One region of the Streptomyces sp. Tek67B01 genome, then DNA from elsewhere that is predicted to be linked to it. Evidence: riboswitches for the same ligand, from Rfam matches in the RefSeq annotation. Region 1 holds a riboswitch; the other holds the start of a gene.
The links. A riboswitch is a leader RNA that binds a small molecule or an ion and turns the genes downstream of it on or off. The one in region 1 is predicted to bind S-adenosylmethionine.
Positions count from the first base shown of each region.

Region 2: it holds a riboswitch for S-adenosylmethionine, as region 1 does, so the genes downstream of both, ACV7NM_RS22990 (aminotransferase class V-fold PLP-dependent enzyme) here and thrC (threonine synthase) in region 1, are expected to answer to the same signal.

Region 1 covers NZ_JBUYUY010000001.1:3,347,186-3,354,500, reverse strand. The annotation lists gene ACV7NM_RS15010 (alpha,alpha-trehalose-phosphate synthase (UDP-forming)) at 77-1,513, opposite strand; gene ACV7NM_RS15005 (glucosyl-3-phosphoglycerate synthase) at 1,605-2,555, opposite strand; SAM riboswitch class I at 2,764-2,922, shown strand; gene thrC (threonine synthase) at 2,940-4,214, shown strand; gene ACV7NM_RS14995 (MoaD/ThiS family protein) at 4,256-4,534, shown strand; gene ACV7NM_RS14990 (cold-shock protein) at 4,931-5,137, shown strand; gene groL (chaperonin GroEL) at 5,461-7,083, shown strand; gene ACV7NM_RS14980 (phosphoribosylanthranilate isomerase) at 7,313-7,315, shown strand, end outside.
Region 2 covers NZ_JBUYUY010000001.1:5,116,507-5,123,821, reverse strand. The annotation lists gene ACV7NM_RS23010 (NYN domain-containing protein) at 1-1,178, opposite strand, end outside; gene ACV7NM_RS23005 (hypothetical protein) at 1,219-1,458, opposite strand; gene ACV7NM_RS23000 (rhomboid family intramembrane serine protease) at 1,608-2,333, shown strand; gene ACV7NM_RS22995 (Lrp/AsnC family transcriptional regulator) at 2,330-2,611, shown strand; gene ACV7NM_RS22990 (aminotransferase class V-fold PLP-dependent enzyme) at 3,024-4,430, opposite strand; SAM riboswitch class IV at 4,643-4,759, opposite strand; gene trpD (anthranilate phosphoribosyltransferase) at 4,949-6,013, opposite strand; gene qcrB (cytochrome bc1 complex cytochrome b subunit) at 6,179-7,315, opposite strand, start outside.

The DNA.
Region 1 (7,315 bases):
GGGTCGCGCGCCGGTCCCGTCGGGCTCGCCCCGGTCAGGGCGCACGCCGGGCCGTGCGTCGGGCAGGGCGGCGGCGTTACGCGTCGCGGAGGGTCGACAGTTGGGCCGTGAACCAGGCCGTCGGTGGGAGGGCCGTCGCCGCCGACGCGAGGCGCTTCGTGCGTTCCGCGCGCTCCGCCTCCGGCATCGACAGCGCCGCGTGCAACGCGGCCGCCGTCTCCGACACGTCGTACGGGTTCACCGTCAGCGCGTCCGAGCGGAGCTCCTCGTACGCCCCCGCCCCCGTCGACAGGACCAGCGCGCACCCCGCCTCCGACACCACCGGGATCTCCTTGGCCACCAGGTTCATCCCGTCCCGCACCGGGTTCACCAGGGCCACGTCCGCCATCCGGTACGCCGCCAGCGAGCGCGCGAAGTCGTCCTCCACCGACACCAGCACCGGCTGCCAGTCCGCCGTCCCCAGCTCCGCGTTGATCTCCGCCGCCAGGTCCCGCACCGCCGCCGTGTACTCCCGGTACACCGCCAGGTCCTGCCGCGAGGGGTACGCCGACGCCATGTGCACCACCCGCTCGCGCCACTCCGGGTGCGTCGTCAGCAGCTCCCGGTACGCCAGCAGGCCGCGCAGGATGTTCTTGGACAGCTCCGTCCGGTCCACCCGGACGATCGACTTGCGGTCCCCGACCTCTGCCCGCAGCCCCGCCAGCTTGTCGTCGACCTCCGGCCGGTGGGCCAGCGCCCGCAGGTCGTCCCCGTCCACGCCCAGCGGGAACGCCCGTACCTCGGTCGTGCGCCGCGCCCACCCCGACTCCCGGCGGTGCTCCACGGTCCCCTCCCGGACCTCCTCCGCGCTGCCCTCCGCGCCGTCGAACGGCATCGCCGACAAGAACGCCCGCGCCCATTCCCCGGTGTGGAAGCCCAGCAGGTCCGCCCCGAGCATCCCCCACGTCAGCTCCTCCACCACGTACCGCGGCAGCATCCGCAGGACGTCTGGCGAGGCCCACGGGGTGTGCGTGAAGTGCGCGATGCGCAGGTCGGGCCGCAGGACGCGCAGCATGCCCGGCACCAGCGCCAGCTGGTAGTCCTGCACGAGCACCGCCGCGCCCTGGTCGGCCTCCGCCGCCAGCGCGTCCGCGAAGGCACGGTTGTACAGGACGTACGCGTCCCAGCGCCGCCGGAACTCCGCGTCGAAGACCGGCTCGCGCGGGATGTCGTACAGGTGGTGGTGGGTGAACCAGAGGACCGAGTTCGCGATGCCGTTGTACGCGGCGTCGTACACGGCGGGATCGATGTCCAGCATCCGGACGCCGGGTTCGGAAACCCCCCGCCGCACCGCTTCCCGGTCGCCCTCCGACAGCGCCGCGCAGATCCACACCGCGTCCGGCTGCTCCGCGAGCGCGGCGGAGAGACCGGAGACGAGACCGCCTCCGCCGCGCCGGGCGCTGAGGGTGCCGTCGGGGGCGTGGGCGTACGAGAGGGGGCCGCGGTTCGCGGCGACGAGTACCTGGGAAGCCATGCCGCGAACCTAACCCCGCCGCACGCGCCTCAAACCCGCCGCCGCGTCACGCCACACCGCATCACGCCACGCCACGCCGCATCACGCCGCATCACGCCACGCGGCGGACCGCGTACTCCCGGATCTCCAGCATCGGCGGCCTTTCCTCGGTGTCCACGGCGTGCGTCCGCGGTACGAAGCCGTCCGGGCCCCGCTCGAACTGGGTCAGCGCGGGCCGGGTGAGATGCCCGCGCGAGAGCCGCAACTGCGCCGTGCGGTAGATCGCCGCGGCCATCCGGCCGAGCGCCTGACCGTCCTGGTGGCGGTGCAGCCGTACGCCCACGTCGACCTGCGCCAGCCCGTCCAGCCCGACCGTGTGCAGCGCGTCCACCAGCAGCCCCAGCTCCACGCCGTAGCCGACGGGGAAGGGGAGACGTTCCAGCAGGGAGCGCCGTACGGCGTACTCGCCGCCCAGCGGCTGGACGAATCCGGCCAGCCGCGGCCAGTGCAGGTTGAGCAGGGGCCGGGCCACCAGTTCCGTGACGCGGCCGCCCTGCCCCGGCGCGTCGCCGAGCGGCCGGTCGTACATCGCCTTGACGAACTGCACGTCCGGCTCGGTCAGCAGCGGGCCGAGGATGCCGGAGACGAAGGTGGAGGAGAAGTCCCGCAGGTCGGCGTCCACGAAGCAGACGATGTCGCCGGTGGTCGCGAGCAGCGAGCGCCACAGCACCTCGCCCTTGCCGGGCACCGCCGGGAGCCGCGGCAGGATCTCGTCGCGGTGCACGACCCGCGCACCGGCCTTCGCGGCGACCTCCGCCGTACGGTCGCTCGACCCGGAGTCGACCACGACCAGCTCGTCCACCAGGGGGGTCGGCAATCCTTCGATCAGGTCGCGCCGGATCACCTCGACGATCGCCCCGACCGTGGCCTCCTCGTCGAGCGCGGGCAGCACCACGCTGACCGTGGCTCCCGACGCGCGCTTGCGGTCGAGCAGCTGGGCGAGCGGTCGGTCGGCGGCGGACCAGGACCGGTCGGCCAGCCAGCGCTCCACCTCTTCCAGCACTTCGGACACTCCAGGGGATCGGTGACGGGGCGGACGGATCGGGCGGTGGTTTTCGGGCGAAATATGATCCATCTCGCCGTTCGGACGGCTGTCTCAACCACCCGGCCCTTCGGTTACAGTCTTGAACAACGCGAAGGACCACGGCATGCCGGGGTCCTCGTGCACAAATGCCCGGGTGCGCCACAGAGCGCGCGGCCCGGTGCCATACCGCTCATCCAGAGGGGCAGAGGGACACGGCCCGTTGAAGCCCCGGCAACCCTCCAGTCGGTTCTCGCGATCGCGCACCACGGCGACGTCAGCGAGGTCCCCGGCTAGGGAAGGTGCCAATTCCGTCTCATGGCGAAGTGCGCCATGGGGAAGATGAGGAGAAAGGGCCTCGCCATCATGGCTGCACAGACTGTCGCCACCTCTGTCGATCTCGGACCTGCCACCGGCCTTTCGTGTCGTGAGTGCGGTACCCGCTTCGAGCTCGGCCCGATCTTCGCCTGCGTCGAGTGTTTCGGACCGCTGGAAGTCGCCTACGACCTGCCCACCGGTGATCCGGAGGCGCTGCGCGCCGCGATCGAGGCCGGACCCGACAACATCTGGCGCTACGCCCCGCTGCTGCCCGTCCCCGCGGACGTGGCGTCCAAGCCGAACCTGAACCCGGGCTTCACCAAGCTCGTGGACGCGGCCAACCTGGCCAAGGAGCTCGGCGTCACCGGCAAGCTCTACGTCAAGGACGACTCCGGCAACCCGACGCACTCCTTCAAGGACCGCGTCGTGGCCATCGCCGTCGAGGCCGCCCGTGCCTTCGGCTACACCACGCTCTCCTGCTCCTCCACGGGCAACCTGGCCGGCGCCGTCGGCGCCGCGGCAGCCCGCGCCGGCTTCCGGTCCTGCGTGTTCATCCCGCACGACCTGGAACAGGGCAAGGTCGTCATGGCCGGTGTCTACGGCGGCGACCTCGTCGGCATCGAGGGCAACTACGACGACGTCAACCGCTTCTGCTCCGAGCTCATCGGAGACCCGCTGGGCGAGGGCTGGGGCTTCGTCAACGTCAACCTGCGCCCGTACTACGGCGAGGGCTCCAAGACGCTGGCCTACGAGATCTGCGAGCAGCTCGGCTGGCGGTTGCCCGACCAGATCGTGATCCCGATCGCGTCCGGTTCACAGCTGACGAAGATCGACAAGGGTCTGCAGGAGCTGATCAAGCTCGGCCTGGTCGAGGACAAGCCGTACAAGATCTTCGGTGCGCAGGCAGAGGGTTGCTCGCCCGTGTCGACCGCCTTCAAGGCCGGTCACGACGTGGTGCGCCCGCAGAAGCCGAACACCATCGCCAAGTCCCTGGCGATCGGCAACCCGGCGGACGGCCCGTACGTCCTGGACATCGCCCGCCGCACCGGCGGTTACGTCGAGGACGTCAACGACGAGCAGGTCGTGGAAGCCATCAAGATCCTCGCGCGGGCGGAGGGCATCTTCGCCGAGACCGCGGGCGGTGTGACCGTCGGCGTGACGAAGAAGCTCATCGAGAACGGGCAGCTCGACCCCTCGCTGACCACGGTCGTCCTCAACACCGGTGACGGCCTCAAGACCCTGGAGGCGGTGGCCGCCGACAGCGGCCAGACCGCCACCATCCGCCCCAGCCTGGACGCGTTCCGCGCCGCCGGCCTGGCCTGAGGTCCGACCCACCCCCCTGTTCCCGGAAAGGCAGTAGCGCCATGAGCGTCAACGTCCGCATCCCCACCATCCTGCGCACCTACACCGGTGGCCAGGCCGAGGTGCCCGCCGAGGGCGCGACCCTTTCCCAGGTCATCGAGTCCCTGGAGAAGAACCACCCGGGCATCGCGGCCCGCGTCCTGGACGACCAGGGCAAGCTGCGCCGCTTCGTGAACGTCTACGTCAACGACGACGACGTGCGCTTCGAGGGCGGCCTGGAGGCGGCGACGCCGGACGGCGCCGGGGTCTCGATCATCCCCGCCGTGGCGGGCGGCTGCTGACACCGGGGTCACCGACACCACATCCCTGAATTGCCCCCTCCGCTAAAAGCGGAGGGGGCAATTCTGGTTGATTGGGCGCGGTAGAGTTGGGGAAGTCCCCTCCGCTGTTCTTGCCCGCCGCATATGAGCGGGCCACCGGATGGTTGACATTGAGTCAACATGCGAGCCTGGTATGGGCCTTTGGTGCCTGATGTCGGGCCCGAGTTGCCCGGGAGTATGCGTAAATTTCGCTTGATATCCCTATTCCTTCTTGTCCGGAATTCTCGTCGGAATGACCTGTTGCAGACAGCACCGGTGCGGATACATTCAGCCGCGGTCGAGGCGTTCCGGCGCAAGTTCTGACCCGGGTCCGCGAAGTGCGGTCCTGCGCAAGGGCCAGTAATAGGGGAGTTAGGCATGGCTCAGGGCACCGTCAAGTGGTTCAACGCGGAGAAGGGCTACGGCTTCATCGCGGTCGACGGTGGTGCGGATGTGTTCGTCCACTACAGCGCCATCCAGATGGACGGGTACCGCACCCTTGAAGAGGGTCAGCGGGTCGAGTTCGAGATCTCGCAGGGCCAGAAGGGTCCTCAGGCGGACATGGTCAAGCTCGCACTCGGCTGACCCGGCGCGATCGACCACCGACGCAACAGGTCTCAGGACCACACACGCACGAGGGGCCCACATCCCGGACACGGGATGTGGGCCCCTCGTGCGTCCCGGCCGGGGACTTCGCCCGGCGTTGCCCGAAGCCGCTTGCACTCGACGGGGTCGAGTGCTAATCATTGGCGTTAGCACTCTCCAGTCGAGAGTGCTACTGAAACGAGGACCGGGTCGGTGAGGCCCGAGGGTCCGGCGGGAAGGAACCGCCGGGCTCGCAGGCCGTCCGTCGCGGGCGCGGGCGCGGTCCAGGAGCAATCCACCCCAGTCCTGGAGGACCACTTCAGATGGCCAAGATCATTTCGTTCAACGAGGAGGCCCGGCGCGGTCTCGAGCGTGGCATGAACCAGCTCGCCGACGCCGTCAAGGTCACCCTTGGCCCCAAGGGTCGCAACGTCGTCCTTGAGAAGAAGTGGGGCGCCCCCACGATCACCAACGATGGTGTCTCCATCGCCAAGGAGATCGAGCTCGAGGACCCGTACGAGAAGATCGGCGCCGAGCTGGTCAAGGAAGTCGCCAAGAAGACGGACGACGTCGCGGGCGACGGTACGACCACCGCAACCGTGCTGGCCCAGGCGCTGGTCCGCGAGGGCCTGCGCAACGTGGCCGCCGGCGCCAACCCGATGGCCCTCAAGCGTGGTATCGAGAAGGCCGTCGAGGCCGTCTCCGCCGCCCTGCTCGCGCAGGCCAAGGATGTCGAGACCAAGGAGCAGATCGCTTCGACGGCCTCCATCTCCGCCGCCGACACCCAGATCGGCGAGCTCATCGCCGAGGCCATGGACAAGGTCGGCAAGGAAGGCGTCATCACCGTCGAGGAGTCGCAGACCTTCGGTCTGGAGCTCGAGCTCACCGAGGGCATGCGCTTCGACAAGGGCTACATCTCGGCGTACTTCGCCACCGACATGGAGCGTATGGAGGCGTCGCTCGACGACCCGTACATCCTGATCGTCAACTCCAAGATCGGCTCGGTCAAGGACCTGCTGCCGCTCCTGGAGAAGGTCATGCAGTCCGGCAAGCCGCTGCTGATCATCGCCGAGGACGTCGAGGGCGAGGCCCTGTCGACCCTGGTCGTCAACAAGATCCGCGGCACCTTCAAGTCCGTCGCCGTCAAGGCCCCGGGCTTCGGCGACCGCCGCAAGGCCATGCTCGGTGACATCGCCATCCTCACGGGCGGCACCGTCATCTCCGAGGAGGTCGGCCTCAAGCTGGAGAACGCCGGTCTCGACCTGCTCGGCCGCGCCCGCAAGGTCGTCATCACCAAGGACGAGACGACCATCGTCGACGGCTCCGGTGACAGCGACCAGGTCCAGGGTCGCGTCAACCAGATCCGCGCCGAGATCGAGAACTCCGACTCGGACTACGACCGCGAGAAGCTCCAGGAGCGCCTCGCGAAGCTGGCCGGCGGCGTGGCCGTCATCAAGGCCGGCGCCGCGACCGAGGTCGAGCTCAAGGAGCGCAAGCACCGCATCGAGGACGCCGTTCGCAACGCGAAGGCGGCCGTCGAAGAGGGCATCGTCGCCGGTGGTGGCGTGGCCCTGCTCCAGGCCTCCTCGGTCTTCGAGAAGCTGGAGCTCACCGGTGACGAGGCGACCGGCGCCAACGCCGTGAAGCTCGCGCTGGAGGCCCCGCTCAAGCAGATCGCCGTCAACGGTGGTCTCGAGGGTGGCGTCGTCGTCGAGAAGGTGCGCAACCTCCCGATCGGTCACGGCCTGAACGCCGCGACCGGCGAGTACGTCGACATGATCGCCGAGGGCATCATCGACCCGGCGAAGGTCACGCGCTCCGCGCTGCAGAACGCCGCGTCGATCGCCGCGCTGTTCCTGACCACCGAGGCCGTCATCGCCGACAAGCCCGAGAAGGCCGGCGCCGGCGCGCCGGGCGGCATGCCGGGCGGCGACATGGACTTCTGATCGGCCCCGGCTGATCGGTAATCCGCTTCACGCACCACGTTCCGAGGGCGGCACCCCCACTGGGGGTGCCGCCCTCGGGCGTTCGCGCCCGGCCAGGTCCGCCGCCCGGCCAGGTCCGCCGCCCGGCCAGGTCCCCGCCCGGCCGGTCGCCGGGGCGGCGGCCGTAAGGGTGTGCCCGGCACTCGGAACGGGACCGCGGGCCGGGCGGCGGTCTGGTTGACTCGGAGGCATG
Region 2 (7,315 bases), 1.8 Mb from region 1:
CGCACGCCGCGCGGCGGCGCGAGGAGCACCGGCGCGGCCAGCTCGGCGCCGTCGAAGACACAGGTCATCTCGGCGCCCGTCTGGGCGGCCAACATCGACAGCCCGCCCAACAGCCGCAACCGCTGCTTCTCCAGCGGCATCGTCGGGTAGCCGGTCTTCGTCACGTTGTAGCCGTCGACCACCAGATGCGCCTGGGGCAGCGCCAGCAACTGGTCCAGCAGCGCCGGATCGGTCTCGGACAGGGCCCGCGCCGCGATGTCCTTCGGCGTCATCCGGCCGGGCTCCACCGCGTCCACCGTGTCCGCCGGCCGCGTGGAGACCGGCGGCAGCGCCAACTCCCGGCGCAGCCCGGCGGCCGCGTCCAAGACGGTGTCCAGCAGCAGCCGCAGCCTCATGTCCTCGATGCTGCGTCCCTCCCGGGTGGCCCGGCGCGAGGTTTCCAGCGCCGACTCCACCTCCGCCAGCCGGGACTTGAGCCGGCGGCTCTCGCTCTCGGCGGCGGCGACCCGGGCGGCGGCGTCGCCGCGGATGCCGTCGACCTCCGCGGTCAGCTTGCGCAGGGCCGCCTCGCCCCGCTTGACGTCGCTCTGGGCGCTGCGCAGCTTGCGCTGAAGCGATTCCGCTTCCTTGCGGACCGCGTCGAGCTCGGCCCGCACCTGCTCGCCACCCGAGCGTTGCGACGCGCGCGCGTGGGCCAGTTCCTCGCGCAGACGTTCCAGCTCGCGCCGGGTCTCGTCACCGACCCGCTCGGCATCGGCGCGTTGGACCTCCTCGCCGGCGGCGGCCACCAGCTTGACCCAGCCGGAGGGCCGCAGGATGTACGCGGCGGCCGCCACGTCCTGCGGGTCGGCCGCGGCGGGCGGGGCACCGCACTCCAGCGCCCCGGCCAGTTCCGTCTGGGCGTCACGGAGCTTCTCGGCGACGCGCCCGCGGAACACGGGGTCCGTCTCCACGGCCGCGGCCATCGCGTTCCCGGCGAACTTGGCCCGTCGGGTCGGGGTGAACCGGGCGTACTGGCGCAGCTGCGCGGGCAGGTCCGCGACCGTCAGACCGCCGAAGGCGTCCGAGACGAGCGCGATGACCCGGCGCCGGACGCCTTCCGGCAGCGGGCGGTCGAGCACCTCCGCGGCGTCGCCGGCCGCGTCGGCCGGCTCAGCGCCGCTTGCTGGCTCCACAATCCGTCACCCCTACCGTGATCTACTGTGGGCCCGGCTCCCGTCAGGAGTCCGCGCCCGGCCTGTCCACGAGCTCGATCTGGTCCACCGCGTTGCACCAGCGGCAGCGGACCGACTCGATGGTCTCATTGACCACCTCGCGCTCCTCGACCGTGGGCTCCCCGGCGAGGTCCAGGTGGACGTACTCGACGACCTTCGACGAACGGGTGACGTCGAAGCGCGTGAGGTTGCCGCACAGGGTGCAGCGCCACCGGGTGGTGTCGGTCGGCAGGGGAACCGTCATCAGGCCGCTCTCTCCTTCGTAGCTCTTTCAATTAAAGCCGCCCGCCGCAGCCGTCGGGGCGTGTGACGGCCTTTTCCGCGGACCGCAGCACGTAACCCTACGGCCTGGCACCGCCCGGACGGGGGCTCTGCTGCGTCATGCTCTGTCTCATGATCGTAAGGTGGCAGGCTGCCCTCGGGGAGGCCGTGCGGGGCCCGGTGGTCACCCGCGCGCTGATCGCGGGCTGCTGTGTGGTGTTCGTCCTCGGCCCCGCCTCGGGGCTGAACCCGGTCTACGGGACGGGTGACCTGTTGTTGGAGACGGGGACCGCGTACTTCCGGCGCTGGGGCGTGGTCCCGGACGAGCTGTTCGGGGGGACGGCCGGGGCCCTGCTGACACCGCTGACGGCCCTGTTCGTACACGGGAGCTGGCTGCACCTGCTCGGCAACATGCTGTTCCTGTACGTGTTCGGCGCGATGGCGGAGGAGCGGATGGGCCGCCCGGCGTTCCTCGTCTTCTACGTCGCCACGGGCTACCTGGCGCTGGCGGCGTACGCGGCGGCCAACGCCTCCTCCGACCAGACGCTGGTCGGCGCGTCGGGGGCGATCTCGGCGGTGCTGGGAGCGTTCCTGTGCCTGTTCCCGCGGGCCCGGGTGACGAGCCTGTTCCCGTTCCTCTTCTTCCTGCCGCTGCGGTTCCCCGCGTGGATCGTGCTGATGTTCTGGTTCGTCCTGCAGTGGCTGGCGGCGCACCGGGCGGCGAGCGGACCGGGGGTGGCCTACCTGGCCCACGTGGTGGGGTTCTCCGTCGGGTTCGCCTACGCCTGGGTGCGCTATCGGCGTACGACTAGAGTGAGGCGACCAGCGACGGCCAGCGAGGGAGACAGCCAACCGTGATCACCGCGATCGTGCTCATCAAGACCAGCGTGGACCGCATCCCCGAGATCGCCGAGTCCATCGCGCAGCTGGACAGCGTCAGCGAGGTCTACTCCGTCACCGGCACCTACGACCTCATCGCGCTGGTCCGCGTCGCCCGCCACGAGAACCTGGCGGACATCATCCCGGGCCGCATCAGCAAGATCCCGGGCGTGGAGGCGACGGACACCCACGTGGCGTTCCGCACGTACTCCCAGCACGACCTGGAAGCGGCCTTCGCCATCGGCCTCGACGCGTAGTCCCGCCGGGGTTCTGCCGGGCGGGGCTTCCGCCCCGGCCCCCGCGCCTCGGCGCCGGACCGCCCCCGCCGGCCTCCGGTCCCGCCTCACAGCTCAGGCCGGCTCTCCCCCGGCCGGGCCACCCGCCCTTCGCCGGCCGGAAGACGTACCCGCGCAGCTGGCCGCCGAGGCCGCGGTCGCCTCCCCATAGCCGCCCAACGGATCGCACTCCGCAGCGCGGATCACCGCGTAAGTGTCACGGCCCCGGAGCCGTGGGAGCGCGGGGCAAGCGGTTTGCCGACCGCCGCGCGGCGTCGACGGACGGACCCAGCGGCGACGGACGGAGTCCGGCGCAGCGGCACGAAGCCCGGGAGGGCCGCCAAGGCCGAACGGTGCGAGGGCGCGTCAGGAAACGGTGCGGTGCGAGGGCGCGTCAGGACACCGGCACGCAGCGGCCCTCTTCCGTGCGGTAGCTCCACTTCGCCCCGTCCGCGACCAGTTCCCGTACCGCGCGGACGAAGCGGTCCACGTGTTCGTCCGGGGTGCCCGCGCCGAAGCTGACGCGGATCGCGTTGAGCGACCTCTCCCCCGGCGCCACCTCCGGCGCTCCGCACTCGCCCTGGGCCTGCGGCTCGCTGCCCAGCAGCGTCCGCACCAGCGGGTGGGCGCAGAACAGGCCGTCGCGGACGCCGATCCCGTACTCGGCCGACAGCGCGGCGGCGAAGTGGGAGCTGTTCCAGCCGTCCACCACGAACGAGATGACGCCGACCCGCGGGGCGTCGTCGCCGAACAGGGACAGCACCCGGACCTCCGGGACCCCCGCCAGGCCCTCGCGGACCTTCGCGATCAGCTGCCGCTCCCGGGCGACCAGACCCTCGAAGCCCGCCTCCGTCAGCGCCCGGCAGGCGGAGGCGATGGAATAGACGCCGATGACGTTCGGGGAGCCGGCCTCGTGGCGGGCGGCCGTGGTGTGCCACTCGACGTCCACGCCGCCGTCCTCGCGCCGGGCGACCTTGCGCGAGGCCCCGCCGCCGGCCAGGTAGGGCTCCGCCTCCTGGAGCCAGTCGGCCCGCCCCGCCAGCACGCCCGATCCGAACGGCGCGTACAGCTTGTGCCCGGAGAAGGCGACCCAGTCCACGTCCAGCTCCCGCACCGACACGGGGTGGTGCGGCGCCAGCTGGGCGGCGTCCAGGACGATCCGCGCGCCGTGGGCGTGCGCCGCCGCGGCCAGTTCCCGCACCGGCCACAGCTCACCGGTGACGTTGGACGCGCCGGTGACGCACACCAGCGCCGGACCGTGGGGGTCCCGCGCGGCCAGCGCCCGCTCCAGGGTGGCGACGGCCTCGTCCGGCGTGCGCGGCGCGTCGAGGTAGGTGACCTGAGCGTCGCCCCACGGCAGCAGCGAGGCGTGGTGTTCGGTCTCGAAGACGAAGACCTGGCAGCCGGCGGGGAGCACGGCGGCGAGCAGGTTGAGCGAGTCGGTCGTGGACCGGGTGAAGATCACCTGGTCGCAGGGGCGGCAGTCCAGGAACTCCCCGACAGTGACCCGGCTCTGCTCGAACAGGTCGGTGGAGAGCTGCGAGAGGTACCCCGCGCCGCGGTGAACGCTGCCGTAGTACGGGGCGTACGCGGCCACGTCGTCCCAGACCCGCTGGAGCGCCGGCGCGCTGGCCGCGTAGTCCAGGGCCGCGTAGGTGACCTCCCCGCCGGTGACGAGCGGGACGGTGACGTCCCGGCCGAGTACGGCCAGCGGCTCGGCACACACGGCGTCGGCGGAAACCAGGTCGTCGGCGTGTTCCACGCGGGCGTGCTCGGCGGTGGCGTTCAGGGATGCGGACATGGCGGTATCTCCCGGCAGGCAGGGCTGAATGGCTTCGGGTTCTGCCCGTACGCGGGTACGGCTCGGCGGCCGTCCGGGGTACGGGGATGCCTCGGGGTCCGGGTACGCGGAAGCGACCCTGTTCCGAGGGTGAAGAAGGGGCGGAGACGCCCTATCGCATTCGCTTGCTCACGGAAAACGCTCCTCGAGGACCAGGATCCCTGGTGTCGAGGGATCCGCGCTTGCCGTAGACCTCACTGCCTACGGCCTGGTCATCACCCGGGGCACCCCGCCACGGAAGGAGGGTTGCCGGACAGCGAGCCGGGGCCAAAACGCTGTCACTCGTGACCTGGTCAGCATCCTGCCACAAGATCCCTCACGCGCAAGACCCCGGTCCGCATGCTGGACCGGGGTCACCTCTTTCACGCCGTTCTCGCACCGCTCGGCCGCAGCGGGCCTCCCGGGCCTCGAACGGCTGCGCCGGCCTCCGGCCGCCGAACCCGTGGCGGGATGGGCCCCGTCCGCCGCCCGGCCGGTGCCTACGCGTTGCTCGCCGCCACCCAGCGCTCCAGGGCCGCCCGGGCCGCACCCGAGTCGATGGCCTCGGCCGCGCGGGCGATTCCCGCCCCGATCTGCTCCTCCAGGGAGCCGGTGCCCGGGTCGAGCGCCACGAGGGCGGCCGCCGAGTTCAGCAGCACCGCGTCCCGTACCGGACCGGTCTCGCCCGCCAGCAGCCGACGCGCCACGTCCGCGTTGTACGAGGCGTCCTCGCCCCGCAGCGCGGAGACGTCCACGAGGTCGATCCCGACGTCACGCGGGTCGAAGGGCTGCTCCTTCACCGCGCCGTCGCGCACCCACCACACCCGGGACGTGGCCGTCGTCGTCAGCTCGTCCATGCCGTCGTCGCCGCGGAAGACCAGGGCCGAGGAGCCACGTTCGGCGAGCACGCCCGCCACGATGGGTGCCACGCGGGCGTCGGCCACGCCGGTCGCCTGGGCCCTGACCCGGGCCGGGTTGGTGAGGGGGCCCAGGAAGTTGAAGGTGGTCCGGATGCCCAGCTCCTTGCGGGCTGCGGCGACGTGCCGCAGCGCGGGGTGGAACTTCACCGCGAAGCAGAAGGTGACGCCGGCCTGCTCCGCGACCTCCACCACCCGTGCCGGGGTCAGGTCGAGGTTGACGCCGAGCTTCTCCAGGACGTCGGAGGCCCCGCTCGCGGAGGAGGCGGCCCGGTTGCCGTGCTTGACGACCTTGGCGCCGGTACCGGCCACCACGATCGCGGACATGGTCGAGATGTTCACCGTTTTGGCCCCGTCGCCGCCGGTGCCGACGATGTCCACCGTCCGGCCCGGGACCTCGATCAGGTTGGCGTGCGCGTACATGGCCCGCACCAGGCCGTTGATCTCGGCGACCGTCTCCCCCTTGGCCCGCAGCGCGACGGCGAAGCCGGCGATCTGGGCGTCGGTGGCTTCCCCGCGCATGATCCGGTCCATGGCCCATGCCGTGTCGTCGGTGCTCAGGTCCCGGCCGGTCAGCAGGGCGTCGAGTACGCCGGGCCAACCGCGGACCGCCACGCTGTCGCCGCCTGCCGGGGTCACAACGTTCATGGTCCGCTCCTGCTGCTCGGGAAAGTTCCACGTCGAATGGGGTGAGGAGCCCAGCCTATCCAGCCTGGGCGGACGGCAAAGAGCCCCGTCCAGACCCTGGACGGGGCTCTCGCCGTGGCGACACCAGGATTGACCTGAATCAATCCCTCAAGCGGTCAATCGGGATCAGTGGTGGCCGTGGCCGCTCTGGATCTCCTTGTACTCCTCCGCCGTGGGCTTCGGAATCTGGTTGTTCTCCGCGTAGAAGCCCTTGCTGAGCTTCGCGCGGAGCTTCTCCGTGGCCTTCGGCTTGCGCTCCACGCCGTTCTCGTCGACCGTCGGGCCGAGTTCGATCGGCCGGTACTGCTCGTGCGAGGTGAGCGTGTGCAGCTTCGCCTGCGGCAGCGGCTCGTGGACCTCGACGAACTCACCGTGCGGCAGCCGCTTGATGATGCCGGTCTCGCGACCGTGCAGCACCTTGTCGTGGTCCCGGCGCTGGAGGCCGAGGCAGATGCGCTTGGTGGCGATGAAGGCCAGGACCGGGACGACGAAGAAGCCGATCCGGACGAACCACGTGATGTTGTTGATCGAGAGGTGGAAGTACTGCGCGAACATGTCGTTTCCACCGCCGATCAGCAGGACGATGTACTCCGCGATCCAGGCGACACCGAAGGCCGTACGGGTCGGGACGTTGCGCGGGCGGTCCAGCAGGTGGTGCTCCCGCTTGTCCCCGGTGACCCAGGACTCGATGAACGGCCACACGGCGATCGCGCCCAGCACCAGCGGGAAGAGCAGCAGCGGGATGAACACGCCCAGGACGAGCGTGTGGCCCCACAGGTTGATCTCCCAGCCCGGCATGGCACGGATCAGGCCTTCCGGCATACCCATGTACCAGTCGGGCTGCGCGCCGGTGGACACGTGGTCCGGGCGGTACGGGCCGATCGCCCAGATCGGGTTGATCGAGGCGAGCGCCGCGATGGCCGCGATGACACCGAAGACCAGGAAGAAGAAGCCTCCGGCCTTGGCCATGTAGACCGGCAGCAGCGGCATGCCGACGACGTTGTTGTTCGTCTTGCCGGGGCCCGCGTACTGGGTGTGCTTGTGGTAGAAGACCAGGATCAGGTGGGCCACCAGCAGGCCCATCATGATGCCGGGCAGCAGCAGGATGTGGATCGAGTAGAACCGCGCGACGAAGTCGCCGCCGGGGAACTCGCCGCCGAAGAGGAAGAACGACAGGTACGTGCCGACGATCGGCACGGACAGGATCGCGCCCTCCATGAAGCGGACACCGGTGCCCGAGAGGAGGTCGTCTGGCAGGGAGTA